2 regions of the Streptomyces sp. NPDC059866 genome follow, and region 2 is predicted to be linked to the other one. Evidence: riboswitches for the same ligand, from Rfam matches in the RefSeq annotation. Region 2 holds a riboswitch; the other holds the start of a gene.
What was found. A riboswitch is a leader RNA that binds a small molecule or an ion and turns the genes downstream of it on or off. The one in region 2 is predicted to bind glycine.

Region 1: linked by a shared signal. The riboswitch ahead of gcvT (glycine cleavage system aminomethyltransferase GcvT) and the one ahead of gcvP (aminomethyl-transferring glycine dehydrogenase) in region 2 are both predicted to bind glycine.

What each region holds. Positions count from the first base shown of each region.
Region 1 covers NZ_JBHWJT010000011.1:26,910-33,977, forward strand. Annotated here, with positions in the region: gene ACFV7R_RS18340 (L-serine ammonia-lyase) at 1-120, opposite strand, end outside; gene glyA (serine hydroxymethyltransferase) at 203-1,465, opposite strand; gene gcvH (glycine cleavage system protein GcvH) at 1,480-1,857, opposite strand; gene gcvT (glycine cleavage system aminomethyltransferase GcvT) at 1,968-3,086, opposite strand; glycine riboswitch at 3,230-3,329, opposite strand; gene ACFV7R_RS18360 (AAA family ATPase) at 3,575-4,243, shown strand; gene ACFV7R_RS18365 (enhanced serine sensitivity protein SseB) at 4,312-5,118, shown strand; gene ACFV7R_RS18370 (enhanced serine sensitivity protein SseB C-terminal domain-containing protein) at 5,301-6,098, shown strand; gene ACFV7R_RS18375 (ABC transporter permease) at 6,441-7,068, shown strand, end outside.
Region 2 covers NZ_JBHWJT010000016.1:225,167-232,234, reverse strand. Annotated here, with positions in the region: gene ACFV7R_RS25490 (bifunctional nuclease family protein) at 155-628, shown strand; gene ACFV7R_RS25485 (MerR family transcriptional regulator) at 891-1,535, shown strand; gene ACFV7R_RS25480 (DNA polymerase IV) at 1,654-3,126, shown strand; gene ACFV7R_RS25475 (PRC-barrel domain-containing protein) at 3,048-3,419, opposite strand; glycine riboswitch at 3,534-3,629, shown strand; gene gcvP (aminomethyl-transferring glycine dehydrogenase) at 3,806-6,691, shown strand; gene ACFV7R_RS25465 (ABC transporter ATP-binding protein) at 6,743-7,068, opposite strand, start outside.

The DNA of each region.
Region 1 (7,068 bases), on a different contig from region 2:
CAGCAGGTCCTCGCCCCGCAGCCGGCGGGCGAACATGCGGGCCGCGCGCATGGGGCCCACGGTGTGGGAGCTGGACGGGCCGATGCCGATCGAGAACAGGTCGAAGACCGAGATGGCCACGGTGACTCCTCAGTACAGGGGTGGAACAAGGTGCGGGACACCGCGCTCACCTCCCAGTGTGCGCGGTGCCCCGGGAAGCGGGTTACTTCGTCAGGCCGGGGTACAGCGGGTGCTTCTCCGCGAGGGCGGCGACCCGGGCCTTCAGCGACGCCGCGTCGTAGGACGGCTTCAGCGCCTCGGCGATGACGTCCGCGACCTCGGCGAAGTCCTCGGTCGTGAAGCCGCGGGTGGCCAGCGCGGGCGTACCGATGCGCAGGCCGGACGTCACCATCGGCGGGCGCGGGTCGTTCGGGACGGCGTTGCGGTTGACCGTGATGCCGACCTCGTGGAGCCGGTCCTCGGCCTGCTGCCCGTCGAGCTCGGAGTTGCGCAGGTCGACGAGGACCAGGTGGACGTCCGTACCGCCGGAGAGCACATCCACGCCCACGGCCTTCACGTCGTCCTTCACCAGGCGCTCGGCCAGGATGCGGGCGCCCTCCAGCGTCCGCGTCTGCCGCTCCTTGAACTCCGACGAGGCGGCGACCTTGAACGCCACCGCCTTTGCCGCGATCACATGCTCCAGGGGGCCGCCCTGCTGCCCCGGGAACACCGCCGAGTTGATCTTCTTGGCGAGGTCCTGAACGGACAGGATCACACCGCCGCGCGGGCCGCCCAGCGTCTTGTGGGTCGTGGTCGTGACCACGTGCGCGTGCGGCACCGGGTTCGGGTGCAGTCCGGCCGCGACCAGCCCGGCGAAGTGCGCCATGTCGACCATGAGGTACGCGCCGACCTCGTCCGCGATCCGGCGGAACGCGGCGAAGTCCAGCCGGCGCGGGTAGGCCGACCAGCCGGCGACGATCAGCTTCGGCTTGTGCTCCTTGGCGAGGCGCTCGACCTCGGCCATGTCGACCACACCGGAGTCGTCGACGTGGTAGGGCACCACGTTGTACAGCTTGCCGGAGAAGTTGATCTTCATGCCGTGGGTCAGGTGACCGCCGTGCGCGAGGTTCAGACCCATGATCGTGTCACCGGGCTTGAGCAGCGCGAACATCGCGGCCGCGTTGGCCTGCGCACCCGAGTGCGGCTGCACATTGGCGTGCTCGGCGCCGAACAGCTCCTTGATGCGGTCGATCGCGATCTGCTCGACCACGTCGACGTGCTCGCAGCCGCCGTAGTAGCGGCGGCCCGGGTAGCCCTCGGCGTACTTGTTGGTCAGGACCGAGCCCTGCGCCTCCATGACCGCGACCGGCGCGAAGTTCTCGGAGGCGATCATCTCGAGGGTGGACTGCTGACGGTGCAGCTCGGCGTCGACGGCGGCGGCCACCGCCGGGTCGAGCTCGTGCAGCGAGGTGTTCAGTACGGACATACGGCTACGACTCCTCAGCCGGCGGTGTGGGCGGCGTACTCGTCGGCGGAGAGCAGGTCGGCCGGCTCCTCGGCGACGCGCACCTTGAACAGCCAGCCGCCCTCGAAGGGGGCGGAGTTCACCAGGGACGGGTCGTTCACCACGTCCTCGTTGATCTCGGTGACCTCGCCGGCGACCGGGGAGTACAGGTCGCTGACCGACTTGGTCGACTCCAGCTCGCCGCAGGTCTCGCCCGCGGCCACCGTGGAGCCCACCTCGGGGAGCTGGGCGTAGACGACATCGCCGAGCGCGTTGGCCGCGAACTCCGTGATGCCGACCGTCGCGACGCCGTCCTCGACGGCCGACAGCCACTCGTGCTCCTTGCTGTAGCGCAGCTGCTGGGGGTTGCTCATGGCCTGAATTCTCCTGTACGCGGGGGAGTGCTGATGAATGGGGGACTGCTGGAATTGCGGGTGAGCAGGGGAAATGTGCGCGGGGTCACGCCGGACCCGCGGCCCGGTGGCTACTTCTGGCGCTTGTAGAAGGGCAGCGCCACGACCTCGTACGGCTCGTGGCTGCCCCGGATGTCCACGCCGACCCCGGGCGTGCCCGGCGCCGAGTGCGCGGCGTCGACGTACGCCATCGCGATCGGCCTGCCCAGCGTGGGGGAGGGGGCACCGGAGGTGACCTCACCGATCACGGCTCCGCCGGCGACCACGGCGTACCCGGCGCGCGGCACCCGGCGGCCCTCGGCGACCAGGCCGACCAGGACGCGCGGCGGCTCGGAAGCGGCACGCTCGGCGGCCTCGGCGAGGGCCGCACGCCCCACGAAGTCGCCCTCCTTGTCGAACTTCACGACCCGGCCGAGTCCGGCGTCGAAGGGCGTCAGCGAGGTCGACAGCTCGTTCCCGTACAGCGGCATGCCTGCCTCCAGGCGCAGCGTGTCCCGGCAGGACAGCCCGCACGGGACCAGGCCGACGCCCTGGCCGGCCTCGGTCAGCGCCTGCCACAGCGCGACGGCGTGCTCCGGCTGCACGAACAGCTCGAAGCCGTCCTCGCCGGTGTAGCCGGTGCGGGCGATCAGGGCGGGGACGCCGGCGACGGTGCCGGGCAGACCGGCGTAGTACTTCAGGCCGTCGAGGTCGGCGTCGGTGAGCGACTTCAGGATGCCGGGGGACTCCGGGCCCTGGACGGCGATCAGGGCGTAGGCGTCCCGGTCGTCGCGGACGGCGGCGTCGAACCCGTCGGCCCGCTCGGTCAGCGCGTCGAGCACCACCTGGGCGTTCGAGGCGTTCGCCACGATCATGTACTCGGTCTCGGCGAGCCGGTAGACGATCAGGTCGTCCAGGATGCCGCCGTCCGCCCGGCAGATCATGGTGTAGCGGGCGCGGCCGGCCTTGACGCCGCCGATGTTCCCGACCAGCGCGTAGTCCAGCAGGGCGGCGGCCTGCGGGCCGGTCACGGTGATCTCGCCCATGTGGGAGAGGTCGAAGAGCCCGGCCCGGTTACGCACGGCGAGGTGTTCGTCGCGCTCGGAGCCGTAGCGCAGGGGCATGTCCCAGCCGGCGAAGTCGGTCATCGTCGCGCCGAGCGAGCGATGCAGGGCATCGAGCGCGGTGCGGCGGAGTGCGGTACTGCTCATCGGTCGGTCTCCAAGGGCATGACGGGAAGGTCGTTCCTCCCCATCTGTCATCGGAACCTGAGAGGTTCGCCATGACCATTTGTCGGTCCTGGCTTGCACCTTGGGTGGGGCCACTGCACGCAGGGCCCGCTTTTCAGATGTGCCTCGCCCGCGCGGTAACGGGGCCTGAGAGATTCAAGGGAGGGACTTGCTCCTTCGGCGCCCCGACGGCAGTGCTGCCGGGGACTCTCCCGCGCGGATTCAAGCGGCCGGTATGCAGTTGGCGCGGCCATCATTGCATGCATCGGCCGGGTGCGGCAGGGTCACCTTGCCGGGCCTTTACCGGGCCGGCGAACAGCGGCCGCACAGATTCCGCACAGCGGGGCTGGGCATGCTGTAGCAGCGTTGTTGCAGGAAGGGGACGGAAACAGGAGACGCCGAGCATTACCTTCTCTTTACACTCGACGGGGATGGGAACTCGTGAACCGCCCCAGGGGAGGACGATCACGGTGAACAGGACCACGGCGTACGCCACCACCTCGGGCCTCGCGCTGCCCAAGCAGCCGACCACCCCGGCCAGGGAGGCGTGCGCTCCGCTGCCGTCACCCGTCGTCCGCGACCTGCGCGAGCGGGAGGGCCGCAGCCCGCACGCGCTGCTCTTCGGGCCCCGCGACCTCGTCGTGGTCACGGGCCTGCCCGGCAGCGGCAAGTCGACCCTGATGCGCAGGGCGGTGCGCGGACTGCGCATCGACTCCCAGGACACCCGCGACCGCTGGGACGGCCGTATGCCCGCCTGGCTGCCGTACGCGGTCTACCGGCCCCTCGTCCGCCTCGCCCACTACGCCGGACTGCGCCGCACCCTGCGCACCGGAGAGCCGGTCGTCGTGCACGACTGCGGTACGCAGGCCTGGGTGCGTGCCTGGCTGACCCGCGAGGCCCGCCGCCGCGGCGGCACCCTGCACATGCTGCTGCTCGACGTCACCCCCGAGCAGGCCCTGGCCGGCCAGCGCGAGCGCGGCCGCGGGGTCTCGCGGTACGCGTTCCTGCGCCACCGCCGGGCGGCCGGCCGCCTGGTGCGCCGTACGGAACGCGGTGACCTGCCGCACGGCTGCGGCGGCGCGGTCCTCCTCGACCGGGAGGCGGCGGACACCCTGCGCCGCATCGGCTTCGTGGGTTGAGGGGTTCCGCCCCGTGAGGGGCGTTAGCCTTTCAGCCGCAGTAGAGGTACGGAGCAGGCGGTAGGCAGATGGACGACTTCCCGGCGGACTTCCCCCCGGACCTTTCCGGGGGTTTCCCGGCGCAGGCGCACCCCCATCCGCACGGTGGATGGCCCGGCAACGAGCTGGAGGAGGTGCTGTCGGCCTCCCTCGGTGTGCCCTCGGCCGGCGGCCGGATCGTCGAGGTGCTGGGCCGCAGTTTCGTGTGGGTGCCGCTGCCGAACGGCGGCGGCCCGCACAGCGGCCCGCTCGACCTGCCCACGCTGGACATCGAGGGCCAGGCCTACGTGCCGGTCTTCAGCTCCGAGGAACAGTTCCGGCAGGTCGTCGGCTCCCACATGTCGTACACCGTGGCCCCGGCCGTGGAGTTCGCCCGCGGCCTGCCCCCGCAGGCGGGCATCGTCGTCAACCCGGGCGGCGTGGTCGGCATCCCGCTGCCGCCGCCCGCCGTGGCCGAACTGTGCCGGGCCGGGCGGACCCCGCTCGACGGGCTCACGAGCGGCGGCCGCGTCCGCCTCTTCGAACCCGACTGGCAGGACGACCCGGTCGACTTCCTCGCGGCGGCGTCCGCGGAGTTCGAGGGCATCGGCGTGGTCCTGACGGCCCGTCGCTGCCTGGCGGCGATCGAAACGGCGGACCCGGTGATGTTCGTAGGAATCGAACTCTCCCAGTGGGAGGGCGATCAACGGGCGGCTCCCTTGGACGCGCTGGGCCGGGCGTTGGGCAGGGTCCCCGTGAAGTGGCCGGTCAACCTGGTCCTCATGGACGTGGCGCAGGACCCGGTGGTCACCTGGCTGCGCGAGCGGGTGCGCCCCTTCTACCAGCGGGACTTCTGAACGTCCGTCAGGGGAGTCCCCCCGGGGGCGCGGGGCTGTGTCCGATATGCGGCTCCTCGCCCACCGTGGGCGCGACAAGTCACAACGAAAACCCGCACTCGCCGACGGACAACGAGCCCCGAGCTCTTGGGCGCATAAGCTGGTTTCATACTCTGGGCGAACTCAGTGAAGGGGCGGTACAAGTGAGCGCCAGCGGCATCGCGGCGGGCCAGGTCGAGCACATGCTGCGCCAGGTGACGCCGGGGCGTTACGACGCCTACGAGGCACTGCTGCGCGCCCTCGCGACCCCGTCCTCCGGCCAGATCTGGATGCTGCTCTGGCACGGCCAGGCCGGCTCCCCGGACGCCCAGTACGGGAACATGGAGGTCGAGGGGTACGGCTACGCCCCGTGCGTCACCTCTGCCCAGGAGCTGTCGGCCAGCGGCTGGAACCGCTCCTATGAGGTCGTCGACGGAGTCGACGTCGCCCGCACCCTCTACCCCGACCACTACGGCCTCTGGCTGAACCCGCACGCCCCCGGCGGCGGCGTCGGCATCCCCTGGCTCGACCTGCGCCGGATCGCCACCGGACTGGACCGACAGCCGTCGGGCCCGCTGCGGCTGTCCGAACCCGGCATCCAGATTCCGCAGTTCTATGCCCTTTTGTCGCAGAACGCCCACCGCACCCCGGCCGTCCGCTCGTTGCGCCGCGCCTGGGTGCAGCCCGCGCTCGGGGCGCCGTACCTCGCCATCGGGCTGGATGTGTACGACGCCTCGCCGCCCGCCGTCGACTCGGTGCGCACGATGATGCAGCAGTCCATCGGCGCGGTCCCGGACGGGCTGCCGGTGTCGACCGTCGCGATGTCCGACGAGTGCGACCCGGTCGCGATGTGGCTGCGCGCCAACGCCCGCCCCTTCTACGACCGTGAGGCGCACGCCGCCGCCCCGGCCCAGGCGCCGGCGGCCGGGTACGGCTTTCCGCCGGTCCAGGGACGGTACTGACCGGAACCGGCCCCCTGTCGCTCCTGTGGTCCGTACCAGGGCTTCTTCTTCGCGCGTAGACAAGGGTAGAAAAATACCTCTTGTCCCAATCGCCCCACTTGGCACCCGTCCGACCCCCGTTAACCACTGTCCGGATAACGGAAACCCCAGGACAGCATCACGGTTACGCATCCATTCACCGTCAAGTCTGGCAACAGATCGCCAAAGCGTTGAAGACTCCCGCTCCAGGGGTGTTCTTCCGCGTCTTCGTCCGGAGGGCGCCCCTGTGTACGACGGACTGATCACGCCGCTACAGCGGCAAGTGCGGGCCGGTTACCGCCGGTTGAGAGGGGTCCCTGCCAGATGACGGCACCATTGCACGAGCCGACCGCGGAAGCGGCCCCGAGTGCGGCCGAGGAAGCGGCGCTGGTCAGCGGCGACGCGAAGGCCGTACAGGGCCGGTCCTTGGGGCGGATCGCCTGGGAGCGCCTCAAACGCGACAAACTGGCCCTCACGGGCGGCATCGTGGTGCTTCTCCTGATCCTGGTCGCCGTGCTCGCGCCGGTCATCACCGGACTGGTCGGGCAGGACCCCGAGGCCCACCACGAGGACCTGATCGACCCGCTCTTCGGCACCCCCATCGGCTCCTTCGGCGGCATCAGCGGCGAGCACCTGCTCGGCGTCGAACCGGTCAGCGGCCGCGACATCTTCGCCCGGATCGTCTACGGCGCCCAGATCTCGCTGCTCGTCGGCTTCCTGTCCGCCGTCGTCGCCGTCATCCTCGGCACCGTGCTGGGCATCCTCGCCGGCTTCTTCGGTGGCTGGGTCGACTCCGTCATCAGCCGGGTGATGGACGGACTGCTGGCCTTCCCGCAGCTGCTGTTCATCATCGCGCTGGTCTCCGTCATGCCGAACGAGATGCTGGGACTGACCGGCACGGGTGTGCGCCTGTTCGTGATGATCCTGGTCATCGGCTTCTTCGGCTGGCCCT
Region 2 (7,068 bases):
CAGGGGTTTCGTCGAGGTACCGGCGTGGGTCTGGGCAGGGAGCGGGTGCGTTGCCGGGATGTCGGGTGGGCCGGTGGGGGTGGGGAAGGCCGGATCGGGGCTCCGATGTCGGCCCGACTACCCAAACGTCCCGGGCACGGCCTAGGGTTGCTGTGTGAACGAGCTCGATGTCGTAGGTGTCCGGGTCGAAATGCCCTCCAACCAACCGATCGTGCTCCTGCGCGAAGTGGGAGGCGACCGTTACCTCCCCATCTGGATCGGGCCGGGGGAGGCGACGGCGATCGCCTTCGCCCAGCAGGGCATGGCCCCCGCGCGACCGCTGACCCACGACCTGTTCAAGGACGTGCTGGAGGCCGTCGGTCAGGAGCTCACCGAAGTGCGCATCACGGATCTGCGTGAAGGTGTCTTCTACGCCGAGCTGGTCTTCGCCAGCGGGGTCGAGGTGAGCGCCCGTCCGTCCGATGCCATAGCGCTGGCCCTGCGCACCGGAACGCCGATCTACGGCAGCGACGGCGTGCTCGACGACGCCGGTATCGCGATTCCGGACGAGCAGGAGGACGAGGTGGAGAAGTTCCGCGAGTTCCTCGACCAGATCTCGCCCGAGGACTTCGGCACCAGCAGCCAGTGAGACGTGGTCGGCTCAGGCGGAGGCGAAGGTCCTCGACGGGTCGTCCCCCGGTCGATGACGGCCTCCGTACCGGCAATTGCCGGCGGCCGGTGAGGTCGTCCCGCGGCTCCCCGCAAGCGCATTCGGCTAGCCTTTCCCCGCGGTTGGGTACGGGAAACCACTCTTAGGGTGATTATCACTCGGCGTGCCGAGTGTGGCGATCGTTGACGCACCCTTGGTGACTGCCTACCGTCGAGAAGGCAGGTCAAGGACGGAGGTCGGCGTGAGAAGCAGCGGCGACGGTACGGGTGGGGGTGCCCCCGGACGCAGTCTCGGGGAGAGCGGTCCGTACCCGCTCCACGGCAGGGCGGCCGATCACACTCCGCAGCGACCGACGCCCATTCCCACCAGCGGAGGGGCGGCGTCCATGACGTCCGAGCAGATCGGCTACCGCGGCCCGACGGCCTGTGCGGCCGCCGGCATCACCTATCGGCAACTGGACTACTGGGCCCGCACCGGGCTCGTCGAGCCCAGCGTGCGGCCCGCCTACGGGTCCGGGACGCAGCGCCTGTACAGCTTTCGGGACGTCGTCGTCCTGAAGATCGTCAAACGGTTCCTCGACACCGGGGTGTCGTTGCAGAACATCCGCACCGCCGTGCAGCACCTCAGGGAACGCGGTTTCCGCGACCTGGAACGCATGACGCTGATGAGCGACGGTGCGACCGTGTACGAGTGCACCTCGCCCGACGAGGTTCATGCGCTCCTCCAGGGCGGCCAGGGGATCTTCGGCATCGCGGTCGGGGTGGTGTGGCGGGACGTCGAGAGCGCGTTGTCACAGCTGCACGGGGAGCGCATCGACACCGGCGAGACGCTCGTCGGGCACAATCCGGCGGACGAGCTGGCACGACGGCGCAATCGGGCGGTCTGAGCGACGCAGCTGCCCGGCGCCTCCGGAGGCCTGCCGGGCACCGCGTCGGCAGGTGTGCAGGTCGTGCTGTCCTGGTCGTGCCGCCGCATTGTCAGTGGCGTGGTGCAGCATCGGAGATATGAGAACCGCGCCCACGATCCTGCATCTCGACATGGATGCCTTCTTCGCCTCGGTGGAGCAGGCATCCAAGCCGAGCCTGCGCGGGAAGGCCGTGATCGTGGGCGGGCTCGGACCGCGCGGGGTGGTGGCGACCTGCTCGTACGAGGCCCGGGTGTTCGGGGTGCATTCGGCGATGCCCATGGCCCAGGCGCGCCGGCTCGCGCCGAACGCCGCGTATCTCGTGCCGCGCTTCGGGCTGTACCGGACGATCAGCGAGCAGGTGATGGAGCTGCTGCGGGCCCTGTCGCCGCTGGTGGAGCCGCTGAGCCTGGACGAGGCGTTCGTGGACCTGGAGACCGGGGGAACGGCCTGGGACGAGGAGTCGGCGCGGTTGGCGGGGATGAAGCTGCGGGCCGACATACGGGCCGTCACCGGGCTCACGGGGTCTGTCGGTCTCGCCGCATCCAAAATGCTCGCGAAGATCGCCTCCGAGCAGGCCAAGCCCGACGGGCTGGTGCTGATCGAGCCGGGGACCGAGCGGACGCTGCTCGGGCCGATGTCGGTGCGGACGCTTCCCGGGGTGGGGCCCGCGACGGGCGACCACCTGCGGAGGGCCGGCATCACCACGATCGACGAGATCGCCGAGGCGGGGGAGGACGAGCTCGTACGACTTCTGGGAAAGGCGCACGGGCACGCGCTGTACGCCATGGCACTGGCCCGCGACGACCGGCCGGTGGTCGCCGAGCGGGAGACGAAGTCGGTGTCGGTCGAGGACACCTATGACATGGACATCCATGACCGGGTCCGGGTGGGGCTGGAGGTGCAGCGGCTCGCGGACCGGTGTGTGCGGCGGCTGCGCGGCGCAGGGCTGTCGGGGCGGACGATCGTGCTGAAGGTGCGGCGGTACGACTTCTCCACGCTGACCCGGTCCGAGACGCTGCGCGGGCCCACGGACGATCCGGCGGTGGTGCGCGAGGCCGCGGCCCGGCTGCTGGACTCCGTGGACACCACGGGCGGCGTGCGGCTGCTCGGAGTGGGGGTCAGCGGGCTCGCCGACTACACGCAGGAGGATCTGTTCGCGCAGGCCGCGGGTGAACCGGCGGAGGGGCCGGCGGAGGACTTGGTGGACGAGCCCGTGCAGGGTGCGGCCGTGCCGGTCGAGCGGCGATGGCCCGCGGGGCACGACGTACGGCACGCCGAGTACGGGCACGGGTGGGTGCAGGGCAGCGGGCTGGGGAGGGTGACCGTGCGGTTCGAGACGCCCGACTCGGAGCCCGGGCGGGTGCGGACGTTCCGGACCGACGATCGTGCGCTGGAGCCGGCGGATCCGCTGCCATTGGTGGCGCGAAGAGCCGGGGAGCAGGTGGCTTCGGGCACGGAGGGGGGTTCGTCGGTCGGGGGTGAGTCCGGGGGTCAGGAGTCGTCCGTGCCCGCCAGTTTGCCGAAGTTGTGGTCCGGGAGCCGGGGCGGAGGGGCCACGTCGAGGCCGTAGTGGTGGTAGAGCTGGAGTTCCTGTTCCGGGGAGAGGTGACGGCCCACGCCGAAGTCGGGGGCGTCCTTGATCAGGGCGCGGTCGAAGGGGACGTGCAGGCTGTCCTCGATCAGCTCGCTGGGCTCGAGCGGCACGAAGGCGTCCCTGCTGAACAGGCCGGTGCGTATCGCGGCCCACTCCGGGACGCCGGTTGCGTCGTCGAGGTAGATCTCGTCGATCGTGCCGATCTTGTTGCCGTTGCGGTCGAAGGCCTTGCGGCCGATCAGGTTGCGCGGATCGATGTCGGTCTGCACGGGCCCTCCACTTGCTCGCAACTCATCCGTAAGCACTACGAAAGAGCACATTGGGGCACGCGGCCACTCGAACGCCCGGGCGTTGACCTCGCTGGTAGTCTGGCAAACGGCTGCTGACCCCGTGCGGGAGAGTCCTCCGGACACCATCGGAGGCGCCGAAGGAGCAAATCCTCCCCGGAATCTCTCAGGCCCACGTACCGCACGGACGAGGTCACTCTGGAAAGCAGAGCGGGTGTCGACGGCTTCCGCTCTCACCGACGGTGCAAGCCGGGCGTCCTCGGGCGGTCCGGTGAAGCTCTCAGGTTGAGATGACAGAGGGGGAGGCCGCCGGGGTACCCGCGCCGTGGTGCCCCTCGAAGGTCGTGTCAGACCAGGAGGCCTCCGCAATGACCGCCCATCGCATTCCGCTCTCCGAGCTCGAACAGGGCACACCCTTCGAGCAGCGTCACATCGGGCCCGACCAGGAGGCGCGGGCCAAGATGCTCGCGCAGGTCGGCTACGGCTCGCTCGACGAGCTCACCGCCGCCGCGGTACCGGATGTGATCAAGAACGCCGACGCCCTGGACCTGCCGGGGGCGCGGACCGAGGCCGAGGTGCTGGCCGAGCTGCGCTCGCTCGCCGACCGCAACCAGGTCCTCGACTCCATGATCGGACTCGGCTACTACGGGACGTTCACCCCACCCGTCATCCTGCGCAACGTCATGGAGAATCCGGCCTGGTACACCGCCTACACGCCGTACCAGCCGGAGATCTCGCAGGGGCGGCTCGAAGCGCTGCTGAACTTCCAGACCGTGGTCGCCGACCTCACGGGGCTGCCGACCTCGGGTGCCTCGCTGCTCGACGAGGGCACGGCCGCGGCGGAGGCCATGGCCCTGTCCCGGCGCATGGGCAAGAACAAGAAGGGCCTCTTCCTGGTCGACGCGGACGCGTTCCCGCAGACCATCGCCGTGATCGAGACCCGCGCCGAGCCGACCGGCGTCGAGGTCGTCGTCGCCGACCTCAGTGACGGCATTCCGGCCGACATCGCCGAGCGTGAGATCAACGGCGTGCTCATCCAGTACCCGGGCGCTTCCGGAGCAGTACGCGGCATCAAGCCGGTCATCGACCAGGCGCACGAGCTGGGCGCACTGGTCACCGTCGCGGCCGACCTGCTGGCGCTGACGCTGCTGAAGTCGCCGGGCGAGCTCGGCGCGGACATCGCCGTCGGTACGACCCAGCGGTTCGGCGTGCCGATGGGCTTCGGCGGGCCGCACGCCGGATACATGGCCGTGCAGGAGAAGTTCGCCCGCAGCCTGCCCGGCCGCCTCGTGGGCGTCTCGGTCGACGCCGACGGGAACAGGGCCTACCGGCTCGCACTGCAGACGCGTGAGCAGCACATCCGCCGGGAGAAGGCGACCAGCAACATCTGTACCGCCCAGGTGCTGCTCGCCGTCATGGCCGGGATGTACGCCGTCCACCACGGGCCCGAGGGTCTGAAGGGCATCGCGAGGCGCACCCACCGATACGCCGCCATCCTCGCCGCGGGGCTGCGTGACGGCGGCGTCGAGACCGTCCACGGCGCCTACTTCGACACGCTCACCGCAAGGGTGCCGGGCCGGGCGGCCGACGTCGTCGCGGCCGCGCGAGACCGCGGCGTGAACCTGCACCTCGTGGACGCCGACCACGTCTCGATCGCCTGCGACGAGACCACGAAGCGGGCCCAACTGAGCGCCGTGTGGGCCGCGTTCGGGGTCGACGGCGACATCGACGCCCTGGACGCCGGCACCGAGGACGCGCTGCCGGCCGCGCTGCTGCGCACCGACGACTACCTGACCCACCCCGTCTTCCACCAGCACCGCTCCGAGACCGCGATGCTGCGCTACCTGCGCCGGCTCGCCGACCGCGACTACGCGCTGGACCGCGGCATGATCCCGCTGGGCTCCTGCACCATGAAGCTCAACGCGACCACCGAGATGGAGCCGGTCACCTGGCCCGAGTTCGGGCAGCTCCACCCCTTCGCCCCCGCCGGGCAGGCGCAGGGCTACCTCACCCTCATCCGTGAGCTGGAGGACCGGCTCGCCGAGGTCACCGGCTACGACAAGGTGTCGCTGCAGCCCAACGCCGGCTCGCAGGGCGAGCTGGCCGGTCTGCTCGCCGTACGCGGGTACCACCGGGCAAGCGGCGACGAGCAGCGGACCGTGTGCCTCATCCCGTCCTCCGCGCACGGAACGAACGCCGCCAGCGCCGTGATGGCCGGGATGAAGGTCGTCGTCGTGAAGACCGCCGAGGACGGTGAGATCGACGTCGAGGACCTGCGGGCCAAGATCGAGCAGTACCGCGACGAACTGGCGGTGCTGATGATCACGTACCCCTCGACGCACGGGGTGTTCGAGGAGCACGTCGCCGACATCTGCGCCCAGGTCCACGAGGCCGGGGGGCAGGTGTACGTCGACGGCGCCAACCTCAACGCCCTGGTCGGGCTGGCCAAGCCCGGGCACTTCGGCGGTGACGTCTCGCACCTCAACCTGCACAAGACGTTCTGCATCCCGCACGGCGGAGGCGGTCCGGGCGTCGGCCCGGTGGCCGTACGGTCGCACCTGGCGCCGTATCTGCCGAATCACCCGCTCCAGCCGGAGGCCGGTCCGGAGACCGGCGTGGGCCCGATCTCGGCCGCGCCGTGGGGGTCCGCGGGCATCCTGCCGATCTCGTGGGCGTACGTCCGGCTCATGGGCGGTGAGGGGCTCAAGCGGGCCACGCAGGTGGCGGTCCTGAGCGCCAACTACATCGCCAAGCGGCTCGAACCGCACTACCCCGTGCTGTACACCGGTCCCGGCGGGCTGGTCGCGCACGAGTGCATCATCGATCTGCGGCCGCTGACCAAGGCGACCGGCGTGAGCGTCGACGACGTCGCCAAGCGGCTGATCGACTACGGCTTCCACGCGCCGACGATGTCCTTCCCGGTGGCCGGGACGCTGATGATCGAGCCGACCGAGTCCGAGGACCTGACCGAACTCGACCGGTTCTGCGAGGCGATGATCGCGATCCGGGCGGAGATCGAGAAGGTCGGCTCGGGCGAGTGGCCGGCCGACGACAACCCGCTGCGAAACGCCCCGCACACGGCCGCCGCGCTCGGCGGTGAGTGGGAGCACACCTACAGCCGTACGGAGGCCGTCTTCCCGGACGGTGTCTCGGCCGCGGACAAGTACTGGCCGCCGGTGCGCCGAATCGACCAGGCCTTCGGCGACCGGAACCTGGTCTGTTCCTGCCCGCCGCTGGATGCGTACGAGGACTGAGTACGTCGGTTGAGGGCCCCGCGTTCTGCTGCGCGGGGCCCTCTGGGCGTTTCAGGCCGGATAGGCGTGGGTCTGGGCGGCCTTGACCGTTGCCCAGACCGGGGCGCCGGGGTGCAGGTCGAGTTCGGCGGCCGCGACCGTGGTGAGGTCGGCGGTGAGGGGGAGTTCGCCGGTGAGGGCGGCGCGGATCTGGTCGCCGTGGGTCTCCAGGCCGGTGACCTCGCAGCGCCAGAGGTTGCGGGCGCTGGCGCCGGTGGGGCGGTCCCGGAAGAGGGTGACGGCGCCGGGTGGGAAGGCCACGAAGACCGGGCCCGTGAGGTCCTCGGTGGTGGTGATGGCGGGGCCGGCATCCAGGTGGACGGTGTGGCCCGCTGCTG